Regions from separate parts of the Mixta intestinalis genome, predicted to be linked through region 2. Evidence: predicted binding sites of a transcription regulator. Region 2 holds the regulator's gene; each other region holds the start of a gene.

Region 1 (10,775 bases), 1.0 Mb from region 2:
AGCCGCAGTGCGCTCCGCGTCCAGCAGACGATGATTAAGGTGCAGCGATACGCAATCCAGCTGCTGTGCCATATTCAGCCAGTCATCATGCCATTCATCGAGCAGCAAACCGCGCGGCAGCTCCGGGGCCGCCTGCATCGCCGCTTCCAGCGCAGCGAAAGAAAATGAAGAGAGCAGCGGCGGCGTTTCTCCACGCCAGAGTTCACGCGCCGCCAGCGCCACTGCACGTCCGGTTGCAACTTCACAGCCGGTAGTCGGTTTGATTTCAATATTAGCCATCAGCTGATGCTGGCGGCAGCGGGCCGCAACCTGCGTCAGTAAAGGCAGAGGTTCCGCTTCAAACGCGCTGCCGAACCAGCCGCCCGCATCCAGCAATGCCAGCTTTTCCCACGGCAGTTCGCCTGCAATACCCCAGCCGTTGCTGGTGCGATCGAGCGTATCGTCATGCAGCAAAAAGAGCTGCTCGTCACGCGACAGCTTGACGTCAAACTCAATCATGGTGTGACCATAGCGGGCACCCACATCAATCGCTGCCAGGGTATTTTCCGGTGCCAGTTTGCCGCCGCCGCGATGCGCGACAATACGCGGATAAGGCCAGGGATGAGTATTCATTCCAGACGAGCTCCATCATCGGTAGAGAAGAAGTGCAGCGCCTTGTCAGGCAGATGCAGCCACAGCGTGCTGCCCGGCGCGGGACGCTCAATATGCGGCAAGCGTACCACAACTGGCCTGCCACCCCAGCGCCCGTGCGCCAGATTATCGGCACCCAACAGCTCCAGCGTTTCAACGGTTAACGGCACGCCGCCCGCCTGCTGGCGACTCAGGCTGATATGTTCCGGACGAATACCCAGCGTTGCCGTCTGATTCGCCCAGCGCTTTCTCGCCGTCGCCAGCGGCAGAGACATGCCATCTGCCAACGTAAAGGCGGTGCCGTCATGGCTGAAAATGCCCTCAAGCAGGTTCATTGCAGGCGCGCCGATAAAGCTGGCAACGAAGCGCGTGGCGGGCCGCTCGTAAACCTCAACCGGCGTGCCGATCTGCTCAACAATCCCTTTGTTCATCACCATCACGCGCTGCGCCAGCGTCATCGCCTCAACCTGATCGTGGGTAACATAGAGGCTGGTAGTTTGCAGGCGTCGGTGCAACAGCTGTAGCTCCAGGCGCATCTGCACCCGCAGGCGTGCGTCCAGATTAGATAACGGTTCATCGAACAGAAACAGTGCCGGTTCGCGCACGATGGCGCGCCCCATTGCTACCCGCTGGCGCTGGCCGCCGGAAAGCTCGCGTGGATGTCGTTTAAGCAGCGCCTCCAGTTCCAGGCTGCGCGCCGTCTCCATTACCTTTTGGCGGATCTGCTCGCGTCCCATGCCACGAATTTTCAGACCGTATGCCATATTCTCTTCCACCGTCATATGTGGATAGAGCGCATAGTTCTGGAAAACCATGGCGATACCGCGATCTTTTGGCTCCAGCTCGGTAACGCGCCGCCTGTCGATATAGATATCGCCGCTGGTGACGCGCTCCAGCCCCGCCACCATCCGTAGCAGCGTCGATTTACCACAGCCGGATGGCCCGACAATCACCATAAATTCGCCATCATCAATTGCCACGTCCAGCGGCTGAATAATTTGCTGTTTGCCATCCCAGGATTTGGTGACGGCCTGAAGTGTGACTGCTGCCATTGTTTATTTCTCGCTTTCAACCAGACCACGCACAAATGCCCGCTGCATTACCATCACCACCACGATCGGCGGGATCAGCGTCAGCAGCATCGCCGCCATCACCAGATTCCACTGCGTTGTGCCTTCGCCGGAAGAGATCATACTGCGGATCCCGGCTACCGCCGTGCCCATCTGCGCGTCGCTGGTGATCAAAATAGGCCAGAGGTACTGATTCCAGCCGTAGATAAAGGTAATCACGAACAGCGCCGCCAGATTGGTACGCGACAGCGGCAGTACGATATCGCGGAAAAAACGCATCGGCCCCGCGCCGTCAATACGCGCCGCCTCTATCAACTCATCCGGCAGCGAAAGAAAAAACTGACGAAAAAGAAAGGTAGCGGTTGCCGACGCCATCAGCGGCAGCGTTAAGCCGCTGTAGCTGTCGAGCAGCTGAAGATTCGCCACCACCTCTACCGTTGGGAAGATGCGCACCTCTACCGGCAGCATCAGGGTGATAAAAATCATCCAGAACACCAGGTTACGCAGCGGAAAGCGGAACCAGACCAGCGCAAAGGCGGACAGGATCGAGACGATGATTTTGCCGCACGTAATGCCCAGCGCCATCAGCGTACTGTTGATCAACAGCACACTCATTGGCGCGCTGTTGCTGCTGACGCCATGCAGCCAGATTTCACGCAGGTTATGCCATAGCTGGTTGCCGGGGATCAGCGTCATCGGCACCTGAAAAATCTGCTGGTTGTCCAGCGTGGCGGCGACAAACGCCACCCACAGCGGAAACAGGATGGTTAAGATGCCGAGAGTCAGCATCAGGTGGCTGAAAATATCCAGCCCGCGTCGGTTTTCAATCATTGATAACGCACCTTACGTTCGACGTAGCGGAACTGGATCACCGTTAACATGATTACCAGCAACATCAGGACCACCGACTGCGCGGCGGAGGAGGAGAGATCCAGCCCGGCAAACCCTTCGCGATAGATTTTATAAATCAGCGTGGTGGTTGCCTGTACCGGCCCGCCCTGGGTTGCCGCATCGATTACCGGGAAGGTGTCGAAAAAGGCGTAGACCAGATTGACCACCAGCAAAAAGAAGCTCACCGGCGCGATCAGCGGCAACGAGAGATGAAAAAAGCGCCGCAGCGGCCCGGCACCATCAATGGCGGCAGCCTCTACCAGCGAGCGCGGAATTGACTGTAACGCCGCGAAGAAAAACAGAAAGTTATAGCTGATCTGCTGCCAGACCGAAGCCAGCACCACCAGAAACATCGCCTGACCGCTGCTCTGCGCATGGTTCCAGCTGTAGCCCAGCTCATGCAAAAAATGGCTAATCAGGCCGATGCCGGGATTAAACAGGAACATCCACAGCACCGCCGCGATCGCGGGCGCTACCGCATAGGGCAGCAGCAGCAACGTCTGATAGAAGCGGCGCAGGCGCAGCACATAATCCGCCAGCGCGGCGAACAGCAGCGAAATCATCAGCCCGCAGCCGGTCACCAGCGCGCTGAACAGCAGCGTGGTCCAGAAAGAGGCCAGATAATAGCTGTCATCCAGCAGGCGGCGGAAATTCTCCAGGCCAACAAAGGTGCTGGAAAAGCCGAACGGATCGACGCTTTGCACCGAATACCAGAGCGCTTCCCCGGCGGGCCAGATAAAAAAAATCAGCGTAATCAGCAATTGAGGCAGCACCAGCGCCCACGGCAGCCAGCGCGAATGAAAAACGGGACGAGAGCTGGACATGAAGTCATTCCATAGCAGGCTGGTAAAAATCAGCAACGCGCCGGGCCGCTCGCGCCGCCCGACTCAGGGTTATTTCACCTGTTGCTCAAAGCGACGCAGCAGCAGATTGCCGCGCTGTACGGCGCTATCCAGCGCTGCCTGTGGCGTTTTACCGCCGCTCCAGACGCTCTCCAGCTCTTCATCAACGATAGTGCGGATCTGTGGCATATTGCCAAGACGCAGCCCCCTGGTGAACGGCAGCGGCGGCTTGTTCAGCATCTGGCGGGTGGCGATATCCGCGCCGGGATTTTGCGCATAGTAGCCCTGCTGACGCGTCAAATCATAAGCGGCCTTTGTCACTGGCAGATAGCCGGTTTTTTGATGCCATTCGGCGGCAATTTCCGGCTGGGTCAGGAATTGCAGGAACTCCGCGACACCTTTATAGGTGTTGTTATCTTTGCCCTGCATTACCCACAGGCTGGCACCGCCGATGATGGCGTTTTGCGGCGCGTTGGGCACGCTCTCGTCATAAGGCATCATGCCTACGCCGTAACTGAATTTGGCGTGCTGACGAATATCCGCCAGCGAGCCGGAGGAGGCGGTGGTCATCGCACAGTCGCCATTATAAAACTTCTCGGTAGATTCATCCTTACGGCCAAAATAGGTGAAATCCCCTTCCTTGTTCATTGCTTCCAGCATGGCGATATGGCGCACCTGCTCCGGTTTATTAAAAATCAGCTGCGCGCTGGTGCCGCCGAAGCCGTTGTTTTCCGTCGCTACCGGCAGGCCGTGCCAGGCGCTGAAGTTTTCAATCTGAATCCAGCCCTGCCAGCCGCTGGCATAGCCGCACCTGATACCCGCTTTACGCAGCGCTGCGGTATCTTTTGCCAGCTGCTGCCAGGTTTTTGGCGGCTGTTCAGGATCGAGTCCCGCTTTTTTAAACGCGTCTTTGTTGTAATAAAGCACCGGCGTGGAACTGTTAAACGGCTGCGACAGCAGATGACCGCTCTTTGCCTCGGTGTAGTAACCAGCAACCGTTGGCACAAACTGGCTCTCGTCGAACCTGATGCCCGCATCGTTAAACACCTGATAGACCGGCTTGATAGCGCGCGAAGCCATCATGGTGGCGGTACCAACTTCGTAAACCTGTAAAATCGCCGGTGCTTTGCCGGTACGAACCGCAGCGATGCCCGCCGCCAGGCTCTGCTCATAGTTGCCTTTGTAGACCGGAACGATGTGGTAATCGGGATGAGCCTGGTTGAAACGTGCTGCCAGCGAATCCACTTCTTTACCTAATTCGCCTTCCATTGAGTGCCAGAACGGAATGTCCGTCGCGGCCAGGGCGTTGCTGCTCAGAGCCAGCCCCAGCAGCACGCTGAGAGCCGTATGACGAAACGTAAGAGAGGACATATCATTTTCCTGTGACATTGTAGGTCTGTACGAAATCAGGTTTTTTTCAGTTCGCGAAGTAACATGACACGGGAAAATGACGGAAAGATAACCGTTAAATGACGGAGAAATGACAGCCAGATTGCAGAGCCTGGCCTGATGAAATGGCGGCCTGCGCCGCCTGGTATGAAAGATTAAAGCGGCTGCCCGGCACCAACCGGGCAGCCTCTTGTTACGCGCCCAGATAGGCGCTACGCACTGCCTCATTCGCCAACAGCGCATCGCCGCTATCTTCCAGCACCACGCGCCCGTTTTCCAGCACGTAGCCGCGATCGGCCAGCTTCAGCGCCTGGTTAGCGTTCTGCTCTACCAGAAAGATAGTCATGCCTTCCTGACGCAGCTGCTCGATAGTCTCGAAAATTTGCTGAATGATGATTGGTGCCAGACCAAGCGACGGCTCATCCAGCAGCAGCAGGCGCGGCTGGCTCATCAGCGCACGTCCAATAGCCAGCATTTGCTGCTCACCACCGGACATGGTACCGGCACGCTGTACCCGTCGCTCCAGCAGGCGCGGAAAAAGATGGTATACACGTTCGATACGCTGTTGGTATTGCTGGCGGCTGGCAAAGAAGCCGCCCATCGCCAGATTTTCCTCCACCGTCATACGTGAAAACACCCGCCGTCCCTCCGGCACAATGGCGATCGCCTCGCGCATGATACGCGCCGTTTGCCAGTCGGTGATCGCTTTACCGTCAAAGGTGACCGTTCCTTCGGACGCACGCGGTTCGCCGCACAGCGTGCCGAGCAGCGTGGTTTTTCCGGCACCGTTGGCACCAATCAGCGTAACGATTTCTCCCTGCTGAATATGCAGGCTGACCTGATGCAGAGCCTGAATCTTGCCGTAGTGCGCGCTGACGTTGCTGAGCGTTAAAATCGGCGTCGCCATATTATGCCTCCCCTAAATAGGCGCGGATCACATCCGGGTTGTTGCGTATCTCTTCCGGCGTGCCGTTTGCCAGCGGCGTTCCCTGATTAACCACGTAAATCCGATCGGAAATGCCCATCACCAGCTTCATATCATGCTCAATCAGCAATACCGACACCTTGTGCTCGCCGCGTAGCTCGGCAATCAGCGCATCCAGCTCGTGCGTCTCTTTCGGGTTAAGGCCCGCCGCAGGTTCATCCAGCATCAGGATTTCCGGGCGCGTCACCATACAGCGGGCGATCTCCAGCCGTCGCTGTTGTCCATAGGCCAGGTTACCCGCCTGACGGTTCGCCATTTCCAGCAGCCCGACGCGCTGTAGCCAGCCGGCGGCAAAATCGAGCGCCTCGCTTTCGCTGCGGCGGAAGGCTGGCGTTTTCAGCAGGCCGGAAAAAAGACCGCTTTTCAGATGCTGATGCTGCGCCACCAGCAGGTTTTCAATCACCGTCATTTCACGGAACAGGCGCACGTGCTGGAAAGTACGCACGATACCCATACGGGCAATCTGCTGACCCGGCAGCCCGGCAAGCTGGCGATCGCGCAGCATAATGGTGCCGCCGGTCGGCTTATAGAAACCGGTCAGACAGTTAAAGACGGTGGTTTTTCCCGCACCGTTCGGGCCAATCAGTGAAACGATCTCCTGCTGACGCAGCTCAAGCGCCACGTTATTCACCGCCAGCAGGCCGCCAAAGCGCATCATCAGGCCGTTCACGACCAGTAAGGGCTGATTCATGCCTGCTCCCCCGGTTGATTACGCTTCAGCTTCAGGTGCGGGCGCTGCATCGGCAGCAGCCCCTGTGGACGCCAGATCATCATCAGCACCATCAGCGCGCCCAGCACCAGCATGCTGTACTCGTTTAAATCACGCATCAGCTCGCGGGAAACCACCAGCAATATTGCCGCCAGAATGACCGCCAGCTGCGATCCCATACCGCCCAGTACCACAATCGCCAGCACAAACGCCGACTCAGCAAAGGTAAAAGATTCCGGGCTGATAAAGCCCTGACGTGCGGCGAACAGGCTACCGGCGAAACCGGCAAAGGCGGCGCTGATGGTAAAGGCGGTCAGCTTGATGCGCGTTGGGCTAAGTCCCAGCGAACGACAGGCGATTTCATCTTCGCGCAGCGCTTCCCAGGCGCGTCCCAGCGGCATACGCAGCAGCCGATTGATAACAAACAGCGTCAGCACCACCAGCAACAGCGCCACCAGATAGAGGAAAATAATGCGGTCGCTGGGGTCATACTTCAGGCCGAAAAAGTGATGAAAGGTGTCCCAGCCGCCGTCGCGCGGGCTGCGGTTAAACTCCAGACCAAAAAAGGTCGGTTTCGGGATCTGGCTGATACCGTTCGGACCGCCGGTAAAGGCCGTATTATTCAGCAGCAGAATACGCACGATCTCGCCGAAGCCGAGCGTCACAATAGCCAGATAGTCACCGCGCAGGCGCAATACCGGGAAGCCCAGCAGCAGGCCAAACAGTGCCGCGACCAGCCCCGCCAGCGGCAGGCACTGCCAGAAACCGAGGCCGTAGTAGTGATTCAGCAGCGCAAAGGTGTAGGCACCGATGGCATAGAAGCCGCCGTAGCCTAATACCAGCAGGCCGGACAACCCCACTACCACGTTCAGCCCCAGGCCAAGCATCACATAGATCAACGTCAGGGTAGCGATATCCACCGTGCCGCGTGAAACGATAAACGGCCAGATGACCGCCGCAGCGATAAACAGCAGCGCTAGCAGCTTCTGCTTTGCCGTGCTGCCGTCAAAGCTCGGCAGTACAAAGCCTTTCTTGCCGCTACGCTTCAGGCTGCGGGCAAACAGCGGGCGCAGTAGCTGAAAGATAAACACCACGGCGCAGCCGACGGCAATCCAGTTCCAGCGCACGCTGCCCGCGTTTTCTACCACCAGCCGCGTGCCGTCGAGGTTAAGCCGCAGCCCCATAAAGAACGCGGCCAGAATCAGCAGCATCAGCGCTGAAATAATGGCATTCACCAGATGGGCGGGCTTCATACTTTTTCTACCTCCGGGCGACCAAGAATGCCGGTAGGCATCACCAGCAGCACCACAATCAGCAATGCAAAAGAGACCACATCTTTATATTCGGTACTGAGATAGGCAGAGGTCAGCGCTTCGGCGATACCCAATACCAGGCCGCCCAGCATGGCACCGGGAATGCTACCGATGCCGCCCAACACCGCAGCGGTAAAGGCTTTCATACCCGCCATAAAGCCTATATAAGGATTGATCACGCCGTAAAACTGCCCCAGCAGTACGCCCGCCACCGCCGCCATTGCCGCGCCGATAACAAAGGTCAGCGAGATAACACGATCGGTATTAATCCCCAGCAGGCTGGCCATTTTCAGATCTTCAGCACAGGCGCGGCAGGCGCGGCCCATACGCGAGTAACGGATAAACAGCGTCAGCGCCAGCATGGCACAGAACGTTACCAGCCAAATCACCACCTGCATCGTACTGATGGTAGCGGCAAAGCCGTTGCTCTCCCCCAGCGTTAGCTGCCCGCTGACCAGGCCCGGCAGCGCCAGATCGCGCGAGCCCTGCGTCAGACTGACGTAGTTTTGCAGGAAAACGGACATGCCGATGGCGGAGATCAGCGCAATCAGGCGCTTTGATGAACGCACTGGCTTATAGGCGACGCGCTCAATGCTCCAGCCATAAGCGCTGGCAATCACGATGGCGGCGAGAAAACCCACGCCAATTAGCAGCCAGCTGGTATCAATACCGACCATCATCAACGCGGCAATCACGATAAAAGAGACATAGCTGCCGATCATATACACTTCGCCATGCGCGAAGTTAATCATGCCGATAATGCCGTACACCATGGTGTAGCCGATGGCGATCAGCGCGTAGGTGCTGCCTAAGGTCACGCCATTAAGCAACTGCTGTAGAAAATAGAGGAACTGCTCGGACATAATTTAAACCCCAACAAAGCTGAGCGGCATGGCCTACAGCGAGAAAACGTCCGTCTTTATCAAATGCAGGAGCGGCCTGGGGCCAGAAAACTCTGGCCCCGGACTGCTGAATAACGTGCGATCGGTAACGTCAGTTATTTCACTGCGGTGGAGGTGCCGTCGGCGTGCCATTTAAATACGCCGAACTCAAACCCTTTCAAATCGCCCTTCTGATCCCAGCTCAGGTTACCCATAACGGTTGGCACCGGCTGTCCTTCCTTGAGGTTTTTTACGATATCCGCCGGTTCTTCGCTCTTGCTGCGCGTGATACCGGCAGCCAGCGATTGCAGTGCCGCATAGGTGGTCCAGACGAACGGCCCGGTGGCGTCCAGCTTTTTCGCTTTGATAGCATCAACAATCGGCTGGTTAGCGGCAACCTGGTCATAGCGTTTTGGCAGTGTCACCAGCATGCCTTCGGAGGCCGCACCGGCGATATTGGAGAGCGAGGCGTTACCCACACCTTCCGGTCCCATAAACTGGGTCTTCAGGCCAGCCGCGCGAGCCTGACGCACGATCTGTCCCATCTCCGGGTAGTAGCCGCCAAAGTAAACAAAATCGATATTTTCTTTTTTCAGACGCGCCACCAGCGTGGAAAAATCCTTATCGCCAGCGGTGATACCTTCAAACAGGGCGACAGGCGCATTGGCTTTTTTCAGGCTCTCCTGCACCGAGCGAGCCAGGCCTTCGCCATACTGCTGCTTGTCGTGCACGATAGCGATACGCTGAGGTTTAATAACGTCGAGGATATATTTAGCGGCGGTTGGTCCCTGATCGGAATCGAGGCCGGTGGTGCGCATAATCAGCTGATAGCCGCGCGAAGTCAGATCGGCTGCGGTCGCCGCAGGCGTGATCATTAATATGCCTTCATCTTCATAAATATCAGACGCAGGCTGTGTGGAAGAGGAGCAGAGGTGACCAATAACGTAGCGGATACCTTCATTCACCACTTTGTTCGCTACCGCTACCGCCTGCTTGGGATCGCAGGCATCATCATATTTTACCGCCACCAGTTTGTTGCCGTTTACGCCGCCTTTGGCATTGATATCGGCGATGGCCTGCGTCGCGCCGGTGAACTGCATATCGCCATACTGCGCGACCGGGCCAGACATTGCGCCAACAATCGCCACTTTGATCTCTTCCGCCAGCGCTGCATGACTCATTGCCAAAGCCACACATCCTGCCAGCATTACGCGCCCTTTACTGATATTCATCCGACTTCCCCATCTGTTGTGTCTGTTGTGATTTGCTTATGTTTATTTTCGGTGGACTATTAAACAAAATTCTTTTGATGTGAATAAGTTAGCTTTAACACATATCTATTTTGTTAATAACACTTTATTTTTCAGTTCATTAAACAGGAGATTTATTCTGTAAATCAACTGAGGAAGGCAAAATCTAACGGTGATAACAGGACAATCCTCTGGCAGTTACGGTGGCTTTTTCCCCTCTCTGCCAGCGCGTTATGCTGGCAAGTGGCATAGTTATAATTGTTTACGTGGAATATGCAGGTGGCAAAAAACAGATCGCTTTGTTTTTGTACAGAACCGCTTACAGGTTCCTTTTGCCACAGCTTCGCTACAATATGCCTTTTACCAGGCGACGGGTTATCTCATGAAACTGACTATTATCAGGCTGCAAAAGCTCAGCGAGCAGGATTGTATCGATCTCGGCAAAATCTGGCCGGAGGTCATATGTAGCGAGCTGGAAAGGAAACTGGACGAAAACCATCGGCTCTACGCTGCGCGCTTTAACGATCGTCTGCTGGCCGCCGTTGAACTAACCATTCGCGGTACGCAGGGGAGACTGGAGAAGCTGGAAGTACGCGAGGTAACGCGTCGTCGCGGGGTGGGAAGCTATTTGCTGGAAGAGGTGATAGCACAAAATCCGTCGCTGACGCAGCTATGGATTGCCGATGACGGCAAGGCCGATCAGCAGATCATCGCCGCCTTTATGCAGGCCTGCGGCTTCCGTACGCAGGCAGACGGCTGGATTTATACCAGGGAATGAGGACACTGTAGCCAAAGGGGGAGCGGAAGGCGCGCGA
Region 2 (10,775 bases):
AGCGGTTCAAACCCTCCTGAACGCTCGTTATCGTACTCCAGAAAGAACGCATCGATATTTACGCCGCCGAAAAGAATTTCCGCCACCGGCTCATAGCCGCCTTCAGAAATCCAGGTGGAGCGGAAGTTACCGCGGCAAACGTGCAGACCAACGGTCAGATCGGCAGGCTTATCTTCCAGCGCTTTATTCAGCACCCGGGCGTAGGTGTGCGCCAGCTCATCCGGGTTATCGCCGCGCTCACGAATCTGCTGCTTCTGATCTTCCGAACAGAGATAGGCCCAGACCGTATCATCCAGCTGCAAATAACGGCAGCCAGCGTCGTAAAACGCCTTAATCGCATCGCGGTAAGTCAGCGCCAGATCGTCAAAATAGTCGGTCAGATCGGGATAAACTTCAGCGTCGATCATTTTACGCCCGCCGCGAAAATGCAGTACGCTCGGGCTGGGAATAGTCATTTTCGCTACCGCATCGCCGCTGATGCTTTGCAGGAAACGGAAATCTTCCAGCATGGGATGATCGCCGAAACCCAGCTTGCCGGTGACGCGCACGCCGCGTGCTTTTGTCTGGATACCGTTAAACTGGATGCCCTGCTCCGCTTCGTAGCGCTCTACGCCCTGTAAGCCATCAAAGAAGTCGAAGTGCCACCAGGCACGGCGGAATTCACCATCGGTGACAACCTGTAGTCCGGCAGCGCGCTGCTGTTCAACGACATGACGAATTTCTTCATCTTCTACACGACGCAGCGCGGCGGCATCGATTTCGCCCGCGGCAAACTGCTCACGCGCGCGTTTAATCGCGGCGGGACGTAAGAAACTGCCAACCACGTCGGCGCGAAAAGGGGCGGTTGTTCTTTGCATGTTGTTCAACTCCTGTTACGAGGCGATCCCGCCCCGTTGATTTACCGGTGAAATAGTTTCAGCTTATTATTTTAAGACTTCTGGATGTCTATATGTCTGAAACCAGCGTCGCACGTCTTTCATCAGGCGGCAAGGGAGGAAATTTCATGCCACATGAAATTTTTTCACGATCGCCGGTAAACGGCGATTCAGATAGCATAAATGAAGAATAATTTACCTGTGCCAGGGGCTAATAAAGGAACAGAATCCTTCGCGCCTGACTGGGCACAAATCCATAATAGATTGCGGCACAAGTCAGGGTGAGAGTAGCGCCTTTGCCTGCGCAATTTGTTGTTCAGAAAGCGGCAGATAACCCGCCTGGCTTACCAGCGCCTGGCCCTCCGGCGACAGCACCTGATGCAGAAATGCGGCAGTGAGCGGCTCCGGAGCCTTACCCGGCGGCTTATTAATATAGATATAGAGCGGGCGCGCATAGGGATAACGGCCACTGCGAATGGTCGCCGCATCGGGCATTACCGCCGCGCCCTGTTTTGCCAGCGCCAGCATCTTAACGCCGCTAATATGAAAACCGAAGCTGGCATAGCCGATGGCGTTCAGGTTTCCGGCTACGGCCTGCACCACCGCTGCCGAACCGGGATATTCACCTACGTCATTGCGAAAATCGCCGCTGCACAGCGCCTGCTGTTTGAAGTAGCCCCAGGTACCGGAAGCGGAGTTTCTGCCGAGCCGTTGTAACGAACGCTGCCGCCAGCCGGGCTGGGTAAGTTGCAGATCGCCCCAGGTACGCGGTGCAACCGTTGCCCCGCAGCGACGGGTCACGGAGAAAATGGCATCAAGCTGCTGTGCGTTAAGCTGCGTCAGTGGATTATCCTGGTTAACTACCACCACCAGCGCATCCAGCGCTACCGGCACCGCCAGCGGCGGATAGCCGTAACGATGCTCAAACAGCTGTCGCTCCGAAGGCTGCATCGGGCGGCTCATGGCACCCAGCTGCGCCGCACCGGCAGCCAGCGCGGTTGGCGCAGTGGGGGAACCCGCCGCCTGCACCTGCACGTTAACGCCGGGATATTGATGGTTAAAACTTTCGCCCCACAGCGCCATCAGGTTGCCGAGCGTATCAGAACCGACGCTGCTAAGGTTGCCCGCCAGAATAGCGGGCTTCGCCTGTAACGCGCCGGAAAAAAGCAGCAGCGCTGCGATGATGATATTTTTCATGCCTGCATCCATCAGGGTTTGGGCGTCGCATTGTCCGGCAGAGGCTGGCTGACAATCAACCTTGGCGGCAGAATAAAGCTGAAGCAGGTCTCCTGATGCGGCTCGCTGGTGATATTCAGACGCGATCCATGATGGCTTAAGGCATGCTTGACAATCGCCAGCCCCAATCCGCTGCCACCGGTCGATCGCGATCGTGCCTTGTCGACGCGATAAAAACGCTCGGTCAGGCGCGGCAAATGCTCTGGCGCGATGCCCGGCCCGTTATCCTTCACCGCAAACAGCGCGCCCTGTTTATTATGTAGCCAGCTAACCTCAATCCGCGTCCCTTCCGGCGTATGATTAACCGCATTGTAGACCAGATTAGAGATGGCGCTGCGCAGCTGCTCCTCATTGCCGCAAACTTTCAGCTGCGGATCGGTATTGAACACGATTTGATGCCGTCCGTTGCTGAGGGTTTCCGCCTCGCGCTGTAGCAGGCGCAGCATCATCGGAATATCCACTTTCTCCGCCAGATCGATAGCAGGCGCGGCTTCAATACGCGACAGGGTCAGTAGCTGCTTCACCAGCCCATCCATGCGCCGCGTCTGCTCTTGCATTGTATGCAGCGCCTTTTCACGCGCTTTACCTTCCAGCACCGCATCGCTCATCATCTCCAGGTAGCCCTGCAATACCGTTAGTGGCGTGCGCAGCTCATGGCTGACATTGGCAAAAAAGTTGCGCCGCGCCCCTTCAAGCTGATGCATTTGCGTTACGTCGCGTGCCACCAGCAGCCACTGGCCTTCGCTGTAGGGCATCACGCGAAATTCCATATGCAGCTGATTATTCATCACCAGCGTCAGCGGACGAGAGAAATCCTGCTGGCGCAGGTAGCGTGAAAACTCCGGATAGCGCAGCAGATTAAGAATATTTTGCCCGTTATCTTCCGGCCAGCGCAGGCCCAGATGCTGCTGCGCCAGTCCGTTACACCAGAAAATCGTGCCTTCATCGGTGGTCAGTACCACCGCATCGGGCAGGGATTCCGCACCGCTGCGGAAGCGTTTAATCAGGTTGCCCAGCTCACGACGGCGGCGACGGTTGCGCAGCTGCATCTGATAAAGGCCATAAAACAGCGGTTCCCAGCTCGCCTGTCCGGTAGGCGGCGTCATGGTACGATCGACCCACAGCCAGTGCGACAGGCGCAGCAGGTTCCAGAAATGCCAGCCCAGCAGCAGCAGCACGGCAGCCAGCAAAAACCAGGGTAGTCCGCCAGCGAGCAGGCCGAGCAGCATCGCCGGCAGGCAAACCAGCAGCAGTTCCAGTAAAAGTCTCTTCCAGGAGAGGCGTTCCAGCACGAGGCAGACTCCGGTCAGTAACGAGCGGAGAAACGATACCCCGTTCCACGCACGGTTTGCACCATTCTGTCGTGTCCGGTCAGCTCCAGCGCCTTACGCAGGCGGCGAATGTGCACGTCCACCGTCCGATCTTCGACATAAACGTTGGTGCCCCAGACGTTGTTCAGCAGCTGCTCGCGGCTGTAAACGCGTTCCGGGTGCGTCATAAAGAAATGCAGTAATTTATATTCGGTCGGCCCCATCTCCAGCGGCGTGGTATCGGACATCACCCGATGCGACGAAGGATCGAGACTCAGCCCCTGAATTTCAATCACCTCTTCCACCGCCATCGGCGAAATCCGGCGCATTACCGCCTTAATGCGCGCCACCAGTTCTTTAGGCGAAAAGGGTTTAGTAATGTAATCATCGGCCCCCACTTCCAGGCCGCGCACGCGATCTTCTTCTTCGCCGCGCGCCGTCAGCATCATCACCGGAATATCACGCGTCATCGCCTCGCGCTTGAGATGTTTAATAAACTGTATGCCGCTGCCGCCCGGTAGCATCCAGTCCAGCAGGATCAGATCGGGCCAGGGTTCGATAAGCAGGTTGACGGCGCTGTCATAATCATCTGCCTCTATCGGCTGATAATCGTTCTGTTCCAGGACGAAACATAACATTTCCCTGATAGGGGCCTCATCTTCGACAACCAGAATGCGCTTAGCCATTATTGCTCCTGCGAATGTGACGCGCTGTCACGGGTATGTGCGGCGTCATTATGCGTCAGTTTTATGACAGATTTATGAAAAATGCACGGCCTGCCCGCGCCAGAAATAACCTTTTTGTAACACATCCAGCACGCATTTTCCGTGGTCTGCGCGCGGGCTCTGGTTATAATCGCCCCCGGCGTTCTGCTTTTAGCTGGGAGTTCTATGCGCATTATCCATACCTCAGACTGGCACCTCGGTCAGTTTTTCTATACCCGCAGCCGGGCGGCTGAACATCAGGCCTTTTTTCACTGGCTGATTGATCGCGTGGAAGAACATCAGGTGGATGCGGTCATCGTGGCGGGCGACATTTTTGATACCGGCTCGCCGCCCAGCTATGCACGTGAACTTTATAACCGTTTCGTGGTGGATTTACAGCGTACCGGCTGCCAGCTGATCGTGTTAGGCGGCAACCACGATTCAGTGGCAACGCTCAATGAAACGCGTGCGTTACTTGCCTGCCTTAATGCACAGGTCATTGCCGCCGCCAGCGGCGATCCGCAGGAGCAGGTGCTGACATTGACCACGCGCCAGGGCGAACCAGGCGCTATTCTCTGCGCGATCCCGTTTCTGCGCCCGCGCGATATTATGCGTAGCCAGGCGGGCCAGTCCGGTAAACAAAAGCAGCTGACGCTGCTGAACGCCATCACCGATTACTATCAGCAAAGCTATCATCACGCACGCGCTCTGAGCCAGCAGGCAGAACAGCCGCTGCCGGTCATCGCCACCGGTCATCTGACCACCGTCGGCGTCAGCAAAAGCGATGCGGTACGCGATATTTATATCGGCACGCTGGACGCTTTTCCGGCGCAGGCCTTTCCGCCCGCCGATTATATCGCGCTGGGTCATATTCATCGCCCGCAGCGCATCGCCAACAGCGAACATATTCGCTACAGCGGATCGCCGCTACCGCTCAGCTTTGACGAGCTGGGCAGCGAGAAAAGCGTATTTCTGGTGAGCTTTGCCGGGGGTAAACTGGAGCAGGTCGAGGCGCTACCGGTGCCCTGTTTCCAGCCAATGCAGACCATCAGAGGCACGCTGGCGGAGATCGAAGCGCAGCTGCGACCTTTCGCCGATCTTAGCCGCGCGCAGCCAGTCTGGCTCGATATCGAAATCACCACTCAGGAATATTTGCATAATATGCAACAGCATATTCAGGCGCTGACCGAGGGGCTGCCGGTTGAGGTGCTGTTGATGCGCCGCAGCCGCGAGCAGCGCGAGCGTGCGCTGGCACGTCTGCAAAACGAGACGCTAAGCGAATTGAAAGTAGAAGAGGTTTTTGAGCGGCGGCTTGAGCAGGAAGAGAAAACGGATGAGATGCAGCTCCGGCGCATACGTCATCTGTTCAGCGACACCCTGGATCGGCTACAGCAGGGCGAGGAGAGCCAGCCGTGAAGATTTTATCCCTGCGCTTTAAAAACATTAACTCGCTGCGCGGCGAGTGGAAAATTGATTTTACCCGCGAGCCGTTCGCCAGCAACGGTCTGTTCGCCATCACCGGCCCTACCGGTGCCGGAAAAACCACCCTGCTCGACGCCATCTGTCTGGCGCTCTATCACGAAACCTCGCGGCTGGGAAAAATCTCCCAGACGCAAAATGAACTAATCAGCCGTGATACGGCAGAATGTCTGGCGGAAGTGGAATTTGAAGTTAAGGGCGAGGCCTGGCGTGCTTTCTGGAGCCAGAATCGCGCGCGTGGCGCGACAGATGGCAATTTGCAGGCACCACGCGTTGAGCTGGCACGCTGTAAAGACAACGTCATTGTGGCTGACAAGGTGAAAGATAAGCTGGAGATCGTTACCCAGCTGACCGGGCTCGATTTTGCCCGCTTTACCAAGTCAATGATGCTTTCGCAGGGGCAGTTCGCCGCCTTTCTTAATGCCGATGCCAACGATCGCGCCGAACTGCTGGAGGAGCTGACCGGCACCGAAATTTACGGTCAGCTGTCGGCGCGCATCTTTGAACAGCACAAGCTGGCGCGTATTGAGTTGGATCGGCTACGGGCGAGTGCGGCAGGCATGGCGCTGCTGGACGCCCCGGCGCGTCAGCAGCTGGAGGAGTCGCTTCAGGCGCTGGCGCAGCAGGAGCAGGCGCTGCAACAAAAGTTAGCGATTGCTCGCCAACAGCAACAGTGGCTCAGCCAGCAGCAGCGGCTGGAGCAGGAAAAACAGCAAGCTGACGAGGCACAACGTCAGGCAGAGAACCAGTGGCAGCAGGCGGAACCGCTACGTCAGCGGCTGATACGAGCGGAACCGGCAGAAAAACTGCGCCCGCTCTGGCAGCAGCGTCAACAGCTACAGCGGGATCTGCAGCAGCTACAGCAGCAGACGCAGCAGCTTTCCGCCTCGCTGCAACAGGCAAGTGAGCAGCTACATACCTTGCAAAGCCAGCAGTCACAGGCGGAGCAGGAGAATCAGCGACTGCATGAGGCGTGGCGTCAGCAGGAGAATCTGATCAATGAACAGGTTATCCCGCTCGACCATCAGATCGACACGCTGGCGCAGCAGTTTGCTCTACAACAGCAGAGCCTGAACGAGAATCAGCAGGCACAGCAGCAGCGCCAGCAACGTCAGCGCCAGCTCAACGACGAACAGCAGGCGCTGCTGGCACAACAGGCGCAGGAGCAGCGCTGGCGCAGCGCTAACGGCAAGATCGCTGACTGGGGCGAGCAGCTGGGCGGCTGGCGCGAACGTTTACAGCAGCAGCGGCAGTCGCAGCATAACCTGAAAGCGCTGGAGGAAAAACAGCGCCAGCATCAGCAGCAGCAGCATGAACAACAGCACCAGCTGGCGCAGCTAAAAGCACAGGCCACTCCGCTGGAAAACGAACTGAAGAGCGCGCGCCAGCAGGTTGCACAGGCTGAGCAAGCGCTTACTGTATTACAACAGCAGCAGCCGGAAGCGGCGCTGCGGAAAAAACTGGAGCACCATCAGCAACAGCGCCCGCTGCGGCAAAAGCTGGCGATTTGCTTTTCCGCCCTGCGCCCGCTGCGCCAGCGCCACATCCAGCAGCAGCTGGAATTGCAGACGCTGGATGAACAGATCCTGCATCAGACGCAGCAGCTGGAGCAGCACCGCCAGGCCTGGCGGGAAAAGCACCAGCATCGTTTCGACCTGGAAAAGCGGCTGGAGCTGGAGCAACGCATTATCAGCCTGGAACAGGAGCGCAACAGGCTTATTGCCGGAGAGCCATGCCCGCTGTGCGGCGCAACGGAGCACCCGGCGGTAGAACATTATCAAACCCTGACGCTGACGGAAAACCAGCAGCGTCTGGAGGCGATACGCCAGGAAGAGGATCGGCTGCGTATTGAAGGCGTGACCTGCGGCGAACAGCTGAAAGCGTTGCAGCAACAGCAACAGCGGCTAAACCAGCAGCAACAGGCGCTGAGCGCTGAGCTAACGCGTCAGCTGGACGAGTGGCAAACATTGCTTGCCGCCGCTGGCTTAACGCTGGCACCGGAAGAAGAGAACAGCCTCCATGACTGGCTCACCCAGCAGGAGGCGCAGGAAACGGAGCTGCGCCAGCAGCTGCAACAGCAGGAGAACGCGGCCCGCACCTTGCAACAGGTGAAAGAGCAGCTGGCGGCGTGCCAGCAGCGCTGGCAGCAGCAACAGCAGGCACAACAGTTGGCGGAGCAGCAGCTGGGCCATCTTCAGCAACAGCAGCTGGAACGGGAGCAGCAGCATCAACAGCTATGGCAGGAACAGCAACAGCTAACCGCCGCGTTACAGCAGGAGCTGGCGCAGCACCAGCTGACGCTGCCGGAGCCACAGGCGTCAGAGCTCTGGCTGGAGACGCGACAAAACGAATGGCGGCGCTGGCAGGAAAGTGAGCAGCTACTTGCCGATCTTTCAGCGCGGCTGGCGGTGTGCGAGACCGCGTTACGCAGCGTCAACGATGAGCTGGCGCAGCTGACGGAACAGCAACAGCGGGCTGACAAACTGGCGCAGTCGCAACGGCAACAGCTACATGAATTGCGCCAGCAGCGCCATCAGCTACTGGGCGATAATAAAGTGGCGGACGTGCGCCAGCAGTGGCAGCAGCGCCTGTTGCAGGCCGAGACGCGCTACCGCGAACAGCAGCAGCGCTGGCAGCAGGGGCAGGATCGCTTAAATAATCTGACCGGACAGCATAATTCACTAATTCAACAGCGGGACGGTGCCGAAAAACGCTGTACCGAATATGAAACCCGGTTTATCCAGGCGCTGACGCAGAGCGACTTCAGTGATGAGGCCGCCTTTCATGCCGCGCTGCTGGATGAACAGGAGGCGCAACAGCTGCGCGCAGCAAGCCAGCAGGCGGAGGCGCGCCGTCAGCAGGCCAGTGCGCTGGCACAACAGGCTCAGGTGCGGCTGGCGCAGCATCAGCAGGCACGCCCCGCCGATCTTAACGTTACGCTACCCGAACTGGAAAGCGAGCTGGCAGCGCTGGAACATCAGCTGCACGCTAACGCGCGCCAGCAGGGACAGCTACGTCAACAGCTGGAAAGCGACGATACGCAGCGTCAGCAGCAGCAAAGCCTGCTGCGGCAGATTGAAGATAACGCGCAGCAGGTAGAAGACTGGGGTTACCTTAACCAGCTGATCGGTTCCAGCAGCGGCGATAAGTTTCGTCGCTTCGCCCAGGGCCTGACGCTCGATCATCTGGTCTGGCTGGCGAACCAGCAGCTTAACCATCTGCATGGACGCTATCTGCTACAGCGCAAATCTGTCGATACGCTGGAGCTACAGGTAATGGATACCTGGCAGGCTGACGCCAGGCGCGATACGCGCACCCTCTCCGGTGGCGAAAGTTTCCTGGTGAGCCTGGCGCTGGCGCTGGCACTCTCCGATCTGGTCAGCCACAAAACCCGCATCGAATCGCTGTTTCTTGATGAAGGTTTCGGCACGCTGGATGCGGATACGCTCGATACCGCGCTCGATGCGCTCGATGCGCTCAACGCCAGCGGTAAGACTATCGGCGTTATCAGCCACGTTGAGGCGATGAAGGAACGTATTCCGGTGCAGATTAAAGTCAGAAAGGTAAACGGCCTGGGCTACAGCCGCCTGGATCGACAATTTTCAGTCTGATGCGCCTGTTTTCACCGCGCCGCGCATGTTACCGTGCGCGGCAGTGATTTTTCGTTATTAAGGATGAACCATGCTGGCTTTCCGCCTGATTCCTCTGGCTGCGTTATTAATTAGCGCCTGCCAGAGCGCACAGCAACCTGCGCCCGATACCGCCCTGCACGGCTGGCTTAGCGATATCCAACAACAAGTCAGTAGCCGTTTCGATCGGGCAAAACGCTACGCCGGTCAGCATTGTGACATGACCATCGGTTACGATGCGCAGCGCGGCTATCAGGTATTACGTACCGAAGGCGACGAGCCGCTCTGCCTGCAGGCATGGCAAACTTTCGGCACGACGACAACGCTACCACCGCCGCCACCGAATGCGCCCGCGCAGTTTATGTTGTCCTTTCATCCACAGTAGTTTACCGAGTCAGGCCAGCGGCCAGAGCCAGGCGGCCCCGCGTACGCCGCTGGAATCGCCATGCTGTGCCCTGACAATCGGCGTTTCACATTCGCGTCCGAAAACCCAGGGCTTAATCAACTGCGGCAGCGTCTGGTAGAGCCGATCCACATTGCTCATGCCGCCGCCAAGCACGATAATATCGGGATCGAGCAGGTTGACCACCTGCGCCAGCGATTTCGCCAGCCGCATTTCGTAACGGCTTAGGGCAAGCTCAGCCAGCGCGTCCTGCTGCGCCAGCAGCGCCACGATCTCCGCGCCGCTTAGCGCTTTCCCGCTCAGTCGCTGATAGTCAGTGGCAAAGCCGGTGCCGGAAACAAAGGTTTCGATACAGCCTTTCTGCCCGCAGTAACAGGGCACTTCTTCGCGGTAGCGAATTTCATCTTCATCCATCCACGGCAGCGGGTTGTGGCCCCATTCACCAGCATTACCGTTGCCGCCGCGATGGGAAACGCCGTTAATGGCGATACCCGCGCCGGAACCAGTACCGATGATCACCGCAAAGGTTAATGCCCTGCCCGCCGCCGCGCCATCCATCGCCTCCGATACCGCCAGACAGTTAGCGTCGTTGGCGACGCGCACGTCGCGATCCAGCAGCCGCGCCAGATCCCGGTCCAGCGACTGTCCGTTAAGCCAGGTCGAATTGGCATTTTTCACCCGCTGACTAAAAGGCGACAGCGTGCCGGGAATGCCGACGCCGATGCTGCCCCGCTTGCCGGTTTTCTCTTCCGTCAGGCGAACCAGCCCGGCAATGGTTTGTAGCGTTTGCGGGTAGTCATTACGCGGCGTCGGCACGCGATGGCGAAACAGCGTCTCGCCCGCGTCAGAGAGTGCTATCGCTTCCGTTTTGGTTCCACCTAAATCGATGCCAATGCGCACGGCTTTTTCCTTATCTGTAAGTCGAATGCTTTCCACATTAAAAGGCAGGGCCAGGAAAGGCAATGACCCGCCGCCGATGTTTCGCTATCATGCGCGCACCGTTTATGACCTGTGCTTTTGGCACCTCCGGCAAAGGAAAACCCTATGGTGTGGTTTAAAAATTTGATGATTTATCGTCTGAACAGTGACATTTCACTCTCAGCAGACGACCTGGAAAAACAACTCGCTGCGTTTTCCTT
Region 3 (10,775 bases), 1.7 Mb from region 2:
TTCGCCCAGGCTCAGCAAGCTACTGTCAGGGAAGTGCATGATGCGCCTGCGGTGCGCGGTAGTATTATCGCTAACTTGCTGGAAAAGCATGATAATCCCTTCGTGCTTTATCCTTATGAAAGCAACTATTTGCTTTATACCTGGACCAGCGATATGAATAAGGAAGCGATCGATTCCTATGAGTGGGGCCAGAACGCGAAGAAAGATGAGGTAAAATTCCAGCTCAGCCTGGCCTTTCCGCTCTGGCGCGGTATTCTGGGCGATAATTCCGTGCTGGCCGCTTCCTATACGCAGCGTTCCTGGTGGCAGCTTTCAAACCGTGGCGCTTCGTCACCCTTTCGTGAAACTAACTATGAGCCACAGATTTTTCTTGGCTGGGCTACGGATTACACCTTTGCTGGCTGGACATTACGTGATGTGGAGCTGGGCCTGAACCACGAATCAAACGGGCGTTCCGATCCGACTTCACGTAGCTGGAACCGCGTTTACGCCCGGCTGATGGCGGAAAACGGCAATTTCCTGGTGGAAATTAAGCCCTGGTATCGCCTGCCGGAAAGCGCGAGTAATGATGATAACCCTGACATTACCAAATACATGGGGTACTATCGCGCCAGGCTGGGATATCGGGTGGGTGACAGCATCTTTAGTTTGCAGGGCAACTATAACTGGAACAGCGGTTACGGCGGCGCGCAGCTGGGCTGGAGTTACCCGATTACTGAGCATGTACGGTTCTATACCCAGGTATTCAGTGGTTACGGCGAATCGTTAATCGATTATAATCATCGTCAGACGCGCATTGGCGTTGGCGTAACGTTAAACGATCTGTTCTGATTCAGGCCCGTGTAGCGGGTCTGCCACACAGCAACTGTCTCTTCGGGCGGCTATCAATCCCGCCCGTCACCATCATCGAATAGAGTGCAATACGGGGAAGACGTGTCTACGGCGGCAGTAATTAATCATGAAGCGCTGGCGGAGCAGGTATTACGCGACACCTTCGGCTATCAGCAGTTTCGCCCCGGTCAGCAAACCATCATTCAGGCATCGCTTAGCGGGCGGGATTGTCTGGTGGTGATGCCTACCGGCGGCGGAAAATCGCTCTGTTACCAGATCCCGGCCCTGCTGCGTGACGGCCTGACGCTGGTCGTTTCACCATTGATTTCGCTAATGAAAGATCAGGTTGATCAGCTGTTAGCCAATGGTGTCGCGGCGGCGTGCCTGAACTCAACGCAAACACGCGAAGAGCAGCAGGCGGTAATGGCGGGCTGCCGTCGCGGCGAAGTGCGTCTGCTCTATATCGCCCCCGAACGCCTGATGATGGATAACTTCCTCGATACCCTGATGCACTGGCAGCCAGCAATGCTGGCGGTAGATGAAGCGCACTGTATTTCACAATGGGGCCATGATTTTCGCCCCGAATATGGCGCGTTAGGCCAGCTGCGGCAGCGCTTTCCGTCGCTGCCGGTAATGGCGCTGACGGCGACCGCCGATGAAACCACACGCAATGATATTGTCCGGCTGTTGCAGCTTGACGATCCGCTGATTCAAATCAGCAGCTTTGATCGGCCTAATATTCGTTACATGCTGGTGGAAAAATTTAAGCCGACCGAGCAGCTGCTGCGCTACGTTCAGGATCAGCGCGGTAAAAGCGGCATCATCTACTGTAACAGCCGCGCTAAAGTTGAGGATACGGCGGCACGCCTGCAAAGCCGTGGCCTGAGCGTAGGCGCTTACCATGCGGGCATGGAGAATGCGCATCGCGCTCAGGTACAGGACGCTTTTCAGCGGGACGATTTGCAGATCGTGGTAGCCACCGTTGCTTTCGGTATGGGCATCAATAAACCTAACGTGCGTTTTGTGGTGCATTTCGATATCCCACGTAATATCGAATCCTATTATCAGGAAACCGGGCGCGCCGGACGTGATGGCCTGCCCGCCGAGGCGATGCTGCTTTACGATCCGGCGGATATGGCCTGGCTGCGCCGCTGCCTGGAAGAGAAAGCGCCCGGCCCGTTGCAGGATATTGAGCGCCATAAGCTGAATGCGATGGGCGCGTTTGCCGAAGCGCAAACCTGCCGTCGTCTGGTGCTGCTCAACTATTTCGGCGAAGGCCGCCAACAGCCGTGCGGCAACTGCGATATCTGCCTCGATCCGCCGCGGCGTTATGATGGTCTGGTTGAAGCGCAAAAGGCGCTATCCACCATCTACCGTGTTGGGCAGCGCTTCGGGATGGGTTACGTGGTCGAAGTGTTACGTGGTGCCAGTAATCAGCGCATCCGCGATTCAGGACACGATAAACTACCGGTTTACGGTATTGGCCGCGATCAGAGTCACGAGCATTGGGTTAGCGTGCTGCGTCAGCTGATTCACCTCGGACTGGTTACGCAAAACATTACGCTGCATTCCGCGTTACAGCTTACCGAAGCGGCACGGCCTGTCCTGCGTGGCGAAGCACCGTTGATGCTCGCTGTCCCGCGTCTGGTTACGGTCAAAGCGAAATATAACAACCAGAAAAGCTACGGCGGTAACTACGATCGCAAGCTGTTCGCCAAGCTGCGCAAATTGCGTAAAGCGATTGCTGATGAAGAGAATATTCCGCCTTACGTGGTGTTTAACGATGCGACGCTGATTGAAATGGCTGAACAGATGCCGCTGACCGCTTCGGAGATGCTCAGCATCAACGGCGTAGGGCAGCGCAAGCTGGAGCGCTTCGGCAAGCCGTTTATGGTAATGATCCGCGAACATGTTGACGGTGAGGAATAATTTCTTTGAGCACCGGCTGTTGCAGATAACGGATGAATCAAAATAGTTTTAGCGTAATAATCATTCCTCCCCTGAGAGAGCCAATCGGCTTTCTCTCACTTTTTATCGGCAAGGACACTGTATGCTCGCGCTTTTTCTTACCGTAGCCGTCGTGCATTTAGTTGCGTTGATGAGCCCCGGACCGGATTTCTTTTTTGTTTCGCAAACCGCTGCCAGTCGCTCACGTAAAGAAGCGATGCTGGGCGTGATGGGCATTACGCTGGGTATCGTTATCTGGGCAGGCGTTGCGCTGATGGGATTACATCTGATCCTGCAAAAAATGGCGTGGCTCCATGAAATCATTATGGTCTGTGGTGGCCTCTATCTCACCTGGCTGGGCTGGCAGCTGCTGCGATCTGCACATCGTCAGCATCGCCAACCGACAGTGAGCGCCGAGCCGGAAGTGAAGCTGGCGAAAAAGGGACACAGTTTCCTGAAAGGCTTTCTGACCAACCTCTCCAATCCCAAAGCGGTAATCTATTTCGGCAGCGTTTTTTCACTGTTTGTCGGCGACGATGTTGCGGCAGGTGCGCGCTGGGGCTTATTTGTGCTGATTATCAGCGAAACTTTCGCCTGGTTTACGCTGGTGGCGGCGGTGTTTGCACTGCCATGGATGCGGCGTCAGTATCAGCGCGTGGCGAAATGGATCGACGGGATGGCGGGGGTGTTGTTCGCCGGTTTCGGTATCCATCTGATTCTCTCCCGCTGAGGGCGGCCTGACTGACTTGCTATTTGCCGTTCGGGCAGTGCTCGCTTCCTCACGTACTATTTGTACGCCCGGATCGCTGCGCGCTGGCTGAACGGCAACTTTACCTGGCTGCCTGTCTCCGCTGACCGGGAGTAGCCGCCAGCCGCAATCCTCTTCCTGCAACCACAAGCTCCCTACGCTACTCGCCGTGCCGAGGCCAGCAGCGCGCCGACGGCAATAAACAATCCACCAAAAATACGGTTCAGCAACTTCATCTGATGGGGGCCCTTAATCCATGCAGCAATACGTGTAGCCAGCGTGGCATAGCCAATCATCACCATAATATCGACGACAATAGTCGTTGCACCCAACACCAAATACTGCATCGCCTGTGGCTGATGCGGTATCACAAACTGTGGAAACAGCGCGGCGAGAAAAATAATACTCTTCGGATTGGTCAAATTGACCAGCACGGCGCGCTGAAACAGACGACGGCGCGGCATCGCACGTGAAACCGCATCCAGATTAATTGCTCCGGCGGTGCGCCATTGCTGAACGCCCAGCCAGATAAGATAGGCGGCACCTGCCCATTTCAGGATCTCAAACGCCAGCAGAGAACGTGAAAACAGCGCTCCCAGTCCAACGCCTACCAACATAATATGTAACCCTAATCCCACCTGGAGACCAGCAATTGAAGCCATTGCACCACGGTAGCCGTGGCTGATGCCGGTACTCATGGTATTTATTGCGCCGGAACCAGGCGACAGGCTAAGAATAAGCGTGGTTAACAAATAGGTCAGCCACCATTCGGTAGTCATGGGTAACGCTCCCTGAACGCGCAGAATTGTGCCACAATACGCCATTGCCAGCGGTTGCGCTATGGCGGCAGTTTATCGAACGGTTTAAAGGAGTCGAGCCATGACCAGCCATAAAAAGCAATGGCCAACGCGGGAGCAGGCGTTTGCCGCTTTCGCTACCGGGCCGCTGCTCGATTTCTGGCGTCAGCGCGAGGAGTGCGAATTTCCCGGTGTTGATGATGTGCCAATCCGCTACGTGCGCTTCACGTCACCGCAGCATGACCGCGTTATCGTCATTGTGCCGGGACGTATCGAAAGCTACGTCAAATATCCAGAATTGGCCTACGATCTTTGGCACTGCGGTTATGATATCGTTATCCTCGATCATCGCGGGCAGGGCCGATCCGGGCGGTTGCTAAAGGACGCGCATCGCGGTCACGTGGCGCACTTCGAGCACTACGTTGATGATTTAGCAACGCTTTGTCAGCAAAATACGCTAACCGGACGCTACCGGCGTCGTTATGCGCTGGCGCATTCGATGGGGGGCGCGATTCTGACGCTGTTGCTGGCCCGACAGCCGACGATATTCGATGCGGTGGTGCTGGCTTCGCCCATGTTTGGCATCTATCTGCCGATGCCTGCCTGGATGGCGCACCGTATTCTGAACTGGGCAGAAAAACGTCCGAAGATACGCGATGGCTATGCGCTGGGCACCGGTCGCTGGCGTGCGCATCCATTCAGCCTCAACGGATTGACTCACAGCCGCGAGCGCTATAAACGTAACCTGCGCTTCTATGCGGACGATCCGGCACTGCGTGTCGGCGGCCCCACCTATCACTGGGTGCGTGAAGGCATCCACGCGGGCCAGAGCATCCTGAGCAAGGCGGCAACCATTACTACGCCGCTGCTGCTGCTACAGGCTGAAGAAGAACGAGTGGTAGATAACCGTTCGCAGGATCTTTTCTGCGCGGCAATGTCTGCTGCAGGGCATCCCTGTGAAGGCGGAAAGCCCAAAGTTATTGCCGGTGCGCGTCACGAGATCCTGTTTGAAAAAGACGCTATGCGTGCCGAAGCGTTACATGCCATCGTCGATTTTTTCGAGCGGCATAATTAATTTGCACCACTCAGACCGTTACCACATCCTTCGATACCAGAGGTTTGCATGTACCACGTTGTCGCTTCCGATTTGGATGGCACCCTGCTTTCACCCGACCACCGCTTAACGCCCTATACCAAAGAGACTTTGCGTCTGCTCACCGCACGCGGCGTGCATTTTGTTTTTGCTACCGGACGTCATCATGTTGATGTCTCGCAGATGCGGGATAACCTGGAAATTGAGGCTTACATGATCACCTCTAATGGCGCGCGCGTGCATAATACCGCCGGTGAGCTGATTTTCAGCCATAACCTGGATGAAGATATTGCCAGCGATCTTTATGCGTTAAAGCATGACGATCCCGATATTCTCACCAACGTTTATCGCGATGATGAATGGTTTCTTAACCGCCATCATCCCGACGAAGAGCGTTATTTCCAGGAATCGGAATTCCGTTATCAGGTTTATCAGCCGGGCCTGTTGCCAACCGATGGCATCAGTAAAGTCTTTTTTATCAGCGACGAGCCGGAAAAGCTGGTGCCGCTGGAAGAAGCGATCGTGGCACGCTGGGGCGATCGGGTTAACGTTAGTTTCTCTTTCCCAACCTGTCTGGAAGTGATGGCAGGCGGCGTTTCCAAAGGCCATGCACTGGAAGAAGTGGCGAAGTTGCTGGGGTATTCACTAGAGACCAGTATCGCCTTTGGCGACGGCATGAATGATAAAGAGATGCTGAACATGGCGGGTAAAGGCTACATCATGCGTAATGCCCATCAGCGCCTGAAAGACCTGCTACCGGAGCTGGAAGTTATTGGTAGCAACGTTGAAGATGCGGTTCCCCATAAGCTGCGCGAGCTATTCCTCAAATAACAAAAGGCCGGGCGGCGCGATGAGCCGCCTGATATGCTTTGCGACTAACGGACCGCTATCCGATTGGGGATGCTCTACATTAAGCGTCATGCTCTGTAGTCTGTCCAACGTAATGACAACATTTATTTGCCTGACTGCTAATAAATAAGTACTTTATGATCGATGTTAAAAGTTTATGTTAAGTATTGAATATAATTATGGTCAGAGCTACCTGAAAGAATAGTAATTTTTCTATTAATATAAACACGTCGGTTTAATCTTTAGATCTGGCGCGAAATACTAAGGCTTTTTGCCTTATTAACGATGATGGCGGCGAGCCTGATTTATCAACGCATGATTTATATTTTTTTGATAAGGAATTCAAAATGAAAAAGATATCTTTAGCGATATTGCTGGCAGCTTCGACAGTAAGCGGTTCGGCTCTGGCAGATTATCAATCGTTAACGGTAGGTTATGCGCAAAGCAAAGTAGAAGATTTCAAAAACATTCGCGGTGTTAATCTACAGTATCGCTATGAGTTCGATGATATCGTTGGCGTAATGGCTTCCTTTAGCTATATGAAAAATAGCGATCTCAAAGGCGGTAAAGATAAAGGCTATGAGCAAGGCATTGAGTTTACCCGTAGCCGCAACGCCGATCTAAAATATTATTCATTCCTGGTTGGCCCATCTTTCCGCCTGAATGATTATATTTCACTGTATGCATTAGGTGGGCTGGCATATACCAAAGCTGAAGTGAATAATACATGGAATATTAGTAATTTTTATGAGTGGGAAACGCATTCCTCTAAAAAATCCTCCGCTTTTGCTTATGGTCTGGGCGTAATTATTAATCCTGTTGAGGCGATCTCGATTACTTTGGGCTATGAAGGGACTGAAACCGATTTTGGACAAAAGTATTCGGTCAATGGATTTAATATTGGGTTAGGATACAATTTCTGATAGCAGTGGAGAGCGGTTGCGCTCTCCCTGTCATACCGCTTTCTCCAGCATCGGTTGGCTGAATAACTTCAGCCGCGATGATGGATGCCTGGGTTTATTATGTTAGCTGCTGCTTGTGCTGCTTTTCACTCAGCATGGTTAACAACAGCAAAATAATCGCCAGCACGCAGCCGCCGATCATCACCAGAAAACCGCCGTCCCAGCCGAAATAGTCGACGGTGTAGCCGACAATGGCGCTGGCCGCGACGGAGCCGCCAAGATACCCAAACAGCCCGGTAAAACCGGCAGCGGTGCCTGCTGCTTTTTTCGGCGCCAGCTCCAGCGCGTGCAGCCCTATCAGCATTACCGGGCCGTAAATCAGAAAGCCGATAACAATCATACAGGCCGTATCGATGTCGGGATTACCCACCGGATTGAGCCAGTAAATTACGGTAGCAATGGTCACCAGCACCATAAAGAAAACGCCGGTTGCGCCGCGATTGCCCCGAAATACCTTATCCGACATCCAGCCGCAGAGTAGCGTGCCGGGAATGCCGGCATATTCATAGAAGAAGTAGGCCCAGGAGGATTTATCCAGCGCGAAGTGTTTCACCTCTTTCAGATAGGTCGGCGACCAGTCCAGAATGCCGTAGCGCAGCAGGTAGACAAAAACGTTGGCCAACGCGATATACCATAGCAGCCTGTTCGGCAGAATATAGTGCATAAAAATCTGCTTCGCGGTGAGCTCCTGCTCGTTCGCTTCGCTGTAATCAGGCGGATAATCCTCTTTGTATTCTTCCACAGGCGGCAGGCCGCAGGATTGCGGCGTGTCGCGCATTAAGGCAAAAGCAAACAGCGCCACAAGGATGGCGGCAAAAGCGGGCATATAGAATGCCGCTCTCCAGTCATTAAACCAGGCCATACCCAGCAGAAACAGCAGGGGAGGAATGCCGCCGCCAACGTTGTGGGCGCAGTTCCAGACGGAAACAATGCCGCCGCGCTCTTTTTGCGACCACCAGTGCACCATAGTGCGTCCGCAGGGCGGCCAGCCCATGCCCTGAAACCAGCCGCATATAAACAGTAGCGTAAACATCACCATAATGCTGGAAGTAGCCCAGGGCACAAAGCCCATTACCAACATCACCGTCGCGGCCAGGATCAGGCCTGCCGGCAGGAAAACCCGTGGATTGGAGCGATCGGAAACCGAACCCATAATAAATTTAGAAAAGCCGTAGGCAATAGAGATGCCGGAGAGGGCAAAACCTAAATCGCCGCGTGAAAATCCCTGCTCTACCAGGTAGGGCATAGCGAGCGCAAAATTTTTACGTACCAGGTAGTAAGCGGCGTAGCCAAAAAATATCCCGAAAAAAATCTGCCAGCGCAGGCGGCGATAGAGCGGATCGATATCCTCTTCTGCGATACGAGCTCGGTGTTGTGCCGGCTTAAAAATGCTAAGCATAGAAAGTCCTCCAAAAGCGCGATGAATAAGTCCTTAATACTACGAATAAAGCTGTTCCATCAGGTTATTGTGGAGCGCAAAGGATAACTAACGCCCTCCGGGCGGATTGTGAAGAAAAACGCAAATGTTTCATTTTTATGACAGAGTGACCTTATTTTTTCACAAAAATGCTTTTTTTAGACAGGCATTTCCGCTTCCGGAAGCGAGAGATGACAGAGCGCTATGCTCATTTTCCTGTCTGGCATGGATAAAGCACTTGCTAAAAGGTCAAAATAAAAACAGATGTCAACTAAATACTGGCTGAACAGATTGCCCGTTCCGTTACAATAGCTTTCTGTTTAACGAACTGGTGTGTTACGTGGCATTACTGATTATCACAACCGTTTTATGGGCCTTCTCTTTCAGTCTGATTGGTGTTTATCTGGCGGGGCAGGTCGATAGTGTCTTTTCCGTGCTGGTACGTCTGGGGCTGGCGGCGCTGGTTTTTCTGCCTTTCTTACGCTGGCGCGGCTATCGGGTTTCCACGCTGTTGCTTTACATGCTGGTAGGCATGATGCAGCTGGGCATCATGTATTTGCTTACTTTTGAAGCCTATCTCTACCTCAGCGTACAGGAGCTGCTGCTCTTTACCGTTATGACGCCGCTGTATATCACGCTGATTTATGACCTGATGAGCCGACGAGGTATTCGTCCTGGCTACGCGCTTAGCGCGCTGCTGGCAGTAGTGGGTGCGGCGATCATTCGTTATGACCACCTGAGCGAAAATTTCTGGACCGGTCTGGTGCTGGTACAGCTGGCTAACCTCTGTTTCGCTATTGGTATGGTGGGATATAAAAGGCTACAGGAGACGCGTCCAATGCCGCAGCATACTGCCTTTTCCTGGTTTTATATCGGTGCGCTGCTGGCGGCAACTATCGCCTGGTTTCTATGGGGAAATCCGCAAAAGCTACCCACCACCTCTGTGCAGTGGGGAATTCTGATCTGGCTGGGCATTGTTGCCTCAGGTCTGGGTTATTTTATGTGGAATTACGGTGCAACGCAGGTTGATGCCGGAACCTTAGGGATTATGAACAACATGCATGTACCTGCTGGCCTGTTGGTTAACCTGGCAATCTGGCAAGAGCAGCCTCGTTGGCTACCTTTTATTCTCGGTGGCGGGCTGATTATCGCCTCATTGTGGATTCATCGGCGCTGGATACGCTGAAAAATACCGGACTTCGAAAAGTCCGGTATTTCTTTAATTAGTTAACAAGGCGGCTCTGCAGATCGCCAAGAACTTTACTAAAGAAATCTTCGTAAGCTTTGCCGATACGGCTGCCGAAGTCTTTACCTACTTCTTTTGCCGCTTCAACATCATAACCTGTATTGAATACTTTATTCAGAGCAGCGGTCATTTCACCGAAATAATTACTGAAAGCGTTTGAATAAGCATCCTGGATTTTACCGGCACCGCTAACTTCCTGAACTTCAATAACTGATAATTCTTTCATTACTAATCCCTCTAAGAGTTAATATTTTTTTGTGGAGAATTTTTTTCCCCGCAGGCAATTATGCTTTTTAGCATTAAAGGATCAATTAACTAAGCATCATGGAATAGTTAATGATATAAGCACTGATTAATACTGTTGATTAGCTAAGAAGGCGGTTGCGAAGGCTTTCTAAAGTATCATTAATCCAGTATTCCACAGCCTGACCCAGGTGACTGCCAATTTGTTTACCCTGTTCTAAAGCTTCATCGTAGCTACATTCCAGACCAATCTTATCAGCCATTGACTTATTGAAATCACCAAAAAGTTTACCAAACACCTTTGATAAGGTGTTCTCAATTTTTCCCGCGCCGCTAACTTCGCTGATTTCAGCAATAGATAATTCTTTCATTAATAATTCTCCATAATCAGTATTTATATAACGGAGAAATCTTTTCTCCATAAGAGATTATGCGTTACAAAATATAAGGGTCAATTAATAAAGGGTTAGGGTTTAATTAATTTTATTGAAGCGTTAGTTAGATAATTTACGAATAATTAAAAGAATGTCTTAACTTTCCCGATGATTCCGCTTTCATCGGGAAAGAAAATTTAGCTTACCGATAGCGCGTGGCGTGAGGCATCACGTACAAAAGGAAGGTGATTACAGGCATGCTGGCGTG

The links. Region 2 encodes PhoB, which activates phosphate uptake and scavenging genes when phosphate is short. Its sites were predicted from a motif close to CTGTCATAAAACTGNCNNAT; they were not measured.
Region 1: a site for PhoB is predicted at 4,901-4,920, ahead of ugpB (sn-glycerol-3-phosphate ABC transporter substrate-binding protein UgpB). Genes of this name have one in related genera too.
Region 3: a site for PhoB is predicted at 8,751-8,770, ahead of glpT (glycerol-3-phosphate transporter). Genes of this name have one in related genera too.

Annotation. Positions count from the first base shown of each region.
Region 1 is NZ_CP028271.1:4,091,358-4,102,132, reverse strand. It holds gene ugpQ (glycerophosphodiester phosphodiesterase) at 1-612, opposite strand, end outside; gene C7M51_RS18960 (sn-glycerol-3-phosphate import ATP-binding protein UgpC) at 609-1,682, opposite strand; gene ugpE (sn-glycerol-3-phosphate ABC transporter permease UgpE) at 1,686-2,531, opposite strand; gene ugpA (sn-glycerol-3-phosphate ABC transporter permease UgpA) at 2,528-3,415, opposite strand; gene ugpB (sn-glycerol-3-phosphate ABC transporter substrate-binding protein UgpB) at 3,485-4,804, opposite strand; gene livF (high-affinity branched-chain amino acid ABC transporter ATP-binding protein LivF) at 5,016-5,729, opposite strand; gene livG (high-affinity branched-chain amino acid ABC transporter ATP-binding protein LivG) at 5,731-6,498, opposite strand; gene C7M51_RS18930 (high-affinity branched-chain amino acid ABC transporter permease LivM) at 6,495-7,769, opposite strand; gene livH (high-affinity branched-chain amino acid ABC transporter permease LivH) at 7,766-8,692, opposite strand; gene C7M51_RS18920 (branched-chain amino acid ABC transporter substrate-binding protein) at 8,827-9,942, opposite strand; gene panM (aspartate 1-decarboxylase autocleavage activator PanM) at 10,343-10,738, shown strand.
Region 2 is NZ_CP028271.1:403,913-414,687, reverse strand. It holds gene C7M51_RS01835 (cobalamin-independent methionine synthase II family protein) at 1-857, opposite strand, end outside; gene C7M51_RS01830 (PstS family phosphate ABC transporter substrate-binding protein) at 1,152-2,072, opposite strand; gene phoR (phosphate regulon sensor histidine kinase PhoR) at 2,084-3,403, opposite strand; gene phoB (phosphate response regulator transcription factor PhoB) at 3,418-4,107, opposite strand; gene sbcD (exonuclease subunit SbcD) at 4,312-5,541, shown strand; gene C7M51_RS01810 (AAA family ATPase) at 5,538-9,215, shown strand; gene C7M51_RS01805 (cell envelope integrity TolA C-terminal domain-containing protein) at 9,286-9,618, shown strand; gene mak (fructokinase) at 9,628-10,536, opposite strand; gene rdgC (recombination-associated protein RdgC) at 10,681-10,775, shown strand, end outside.
Region 3 is NZ_CP028271.1:3,442,451-3,453,225, reverse strand. It holds gene pldA (phospholipase A) at 1-831, shown strand, start outside; gene recQ (ATP-dependent DNA helicase RecQ) at 934-2,760, shown strand; gene rhtC (threonine export protein RhtC) at 2,882-3,508, shown strand; gene rhtB (homoserine/homoserine lactone efflux protein) at 3,682-4,305, opposite strand; gene pldB (lysophospholipase L2) at 4,406-5,398, shown strand; gene yigL (sugar/pyridoxal phosphate phosphatase YigL) at 5,447-6,247, shown strand; gene C7M51_RS15915 (Ail/Lom family outer membrane beta-barrel protein) at 6,613-7,188, shown strand; gene glpT (glycerol-3-phosphate transporter) at 7,286-8,626, opposite strand; gene C7M51_RS15905 (carboxylate/amino acid/amine transporter) at 8,985-9,830, shown strand; gene C7M51_RS15900 (hypothetical protein) at 9,868-10,116, opposite strand; gene C7M51_RS15895 (hypothetical protein) at 10,256-10,504, opposite strand; gene metR (HTH-type transcriptional regulator MetR) at 10,705-10,775, opposite strand, start outside.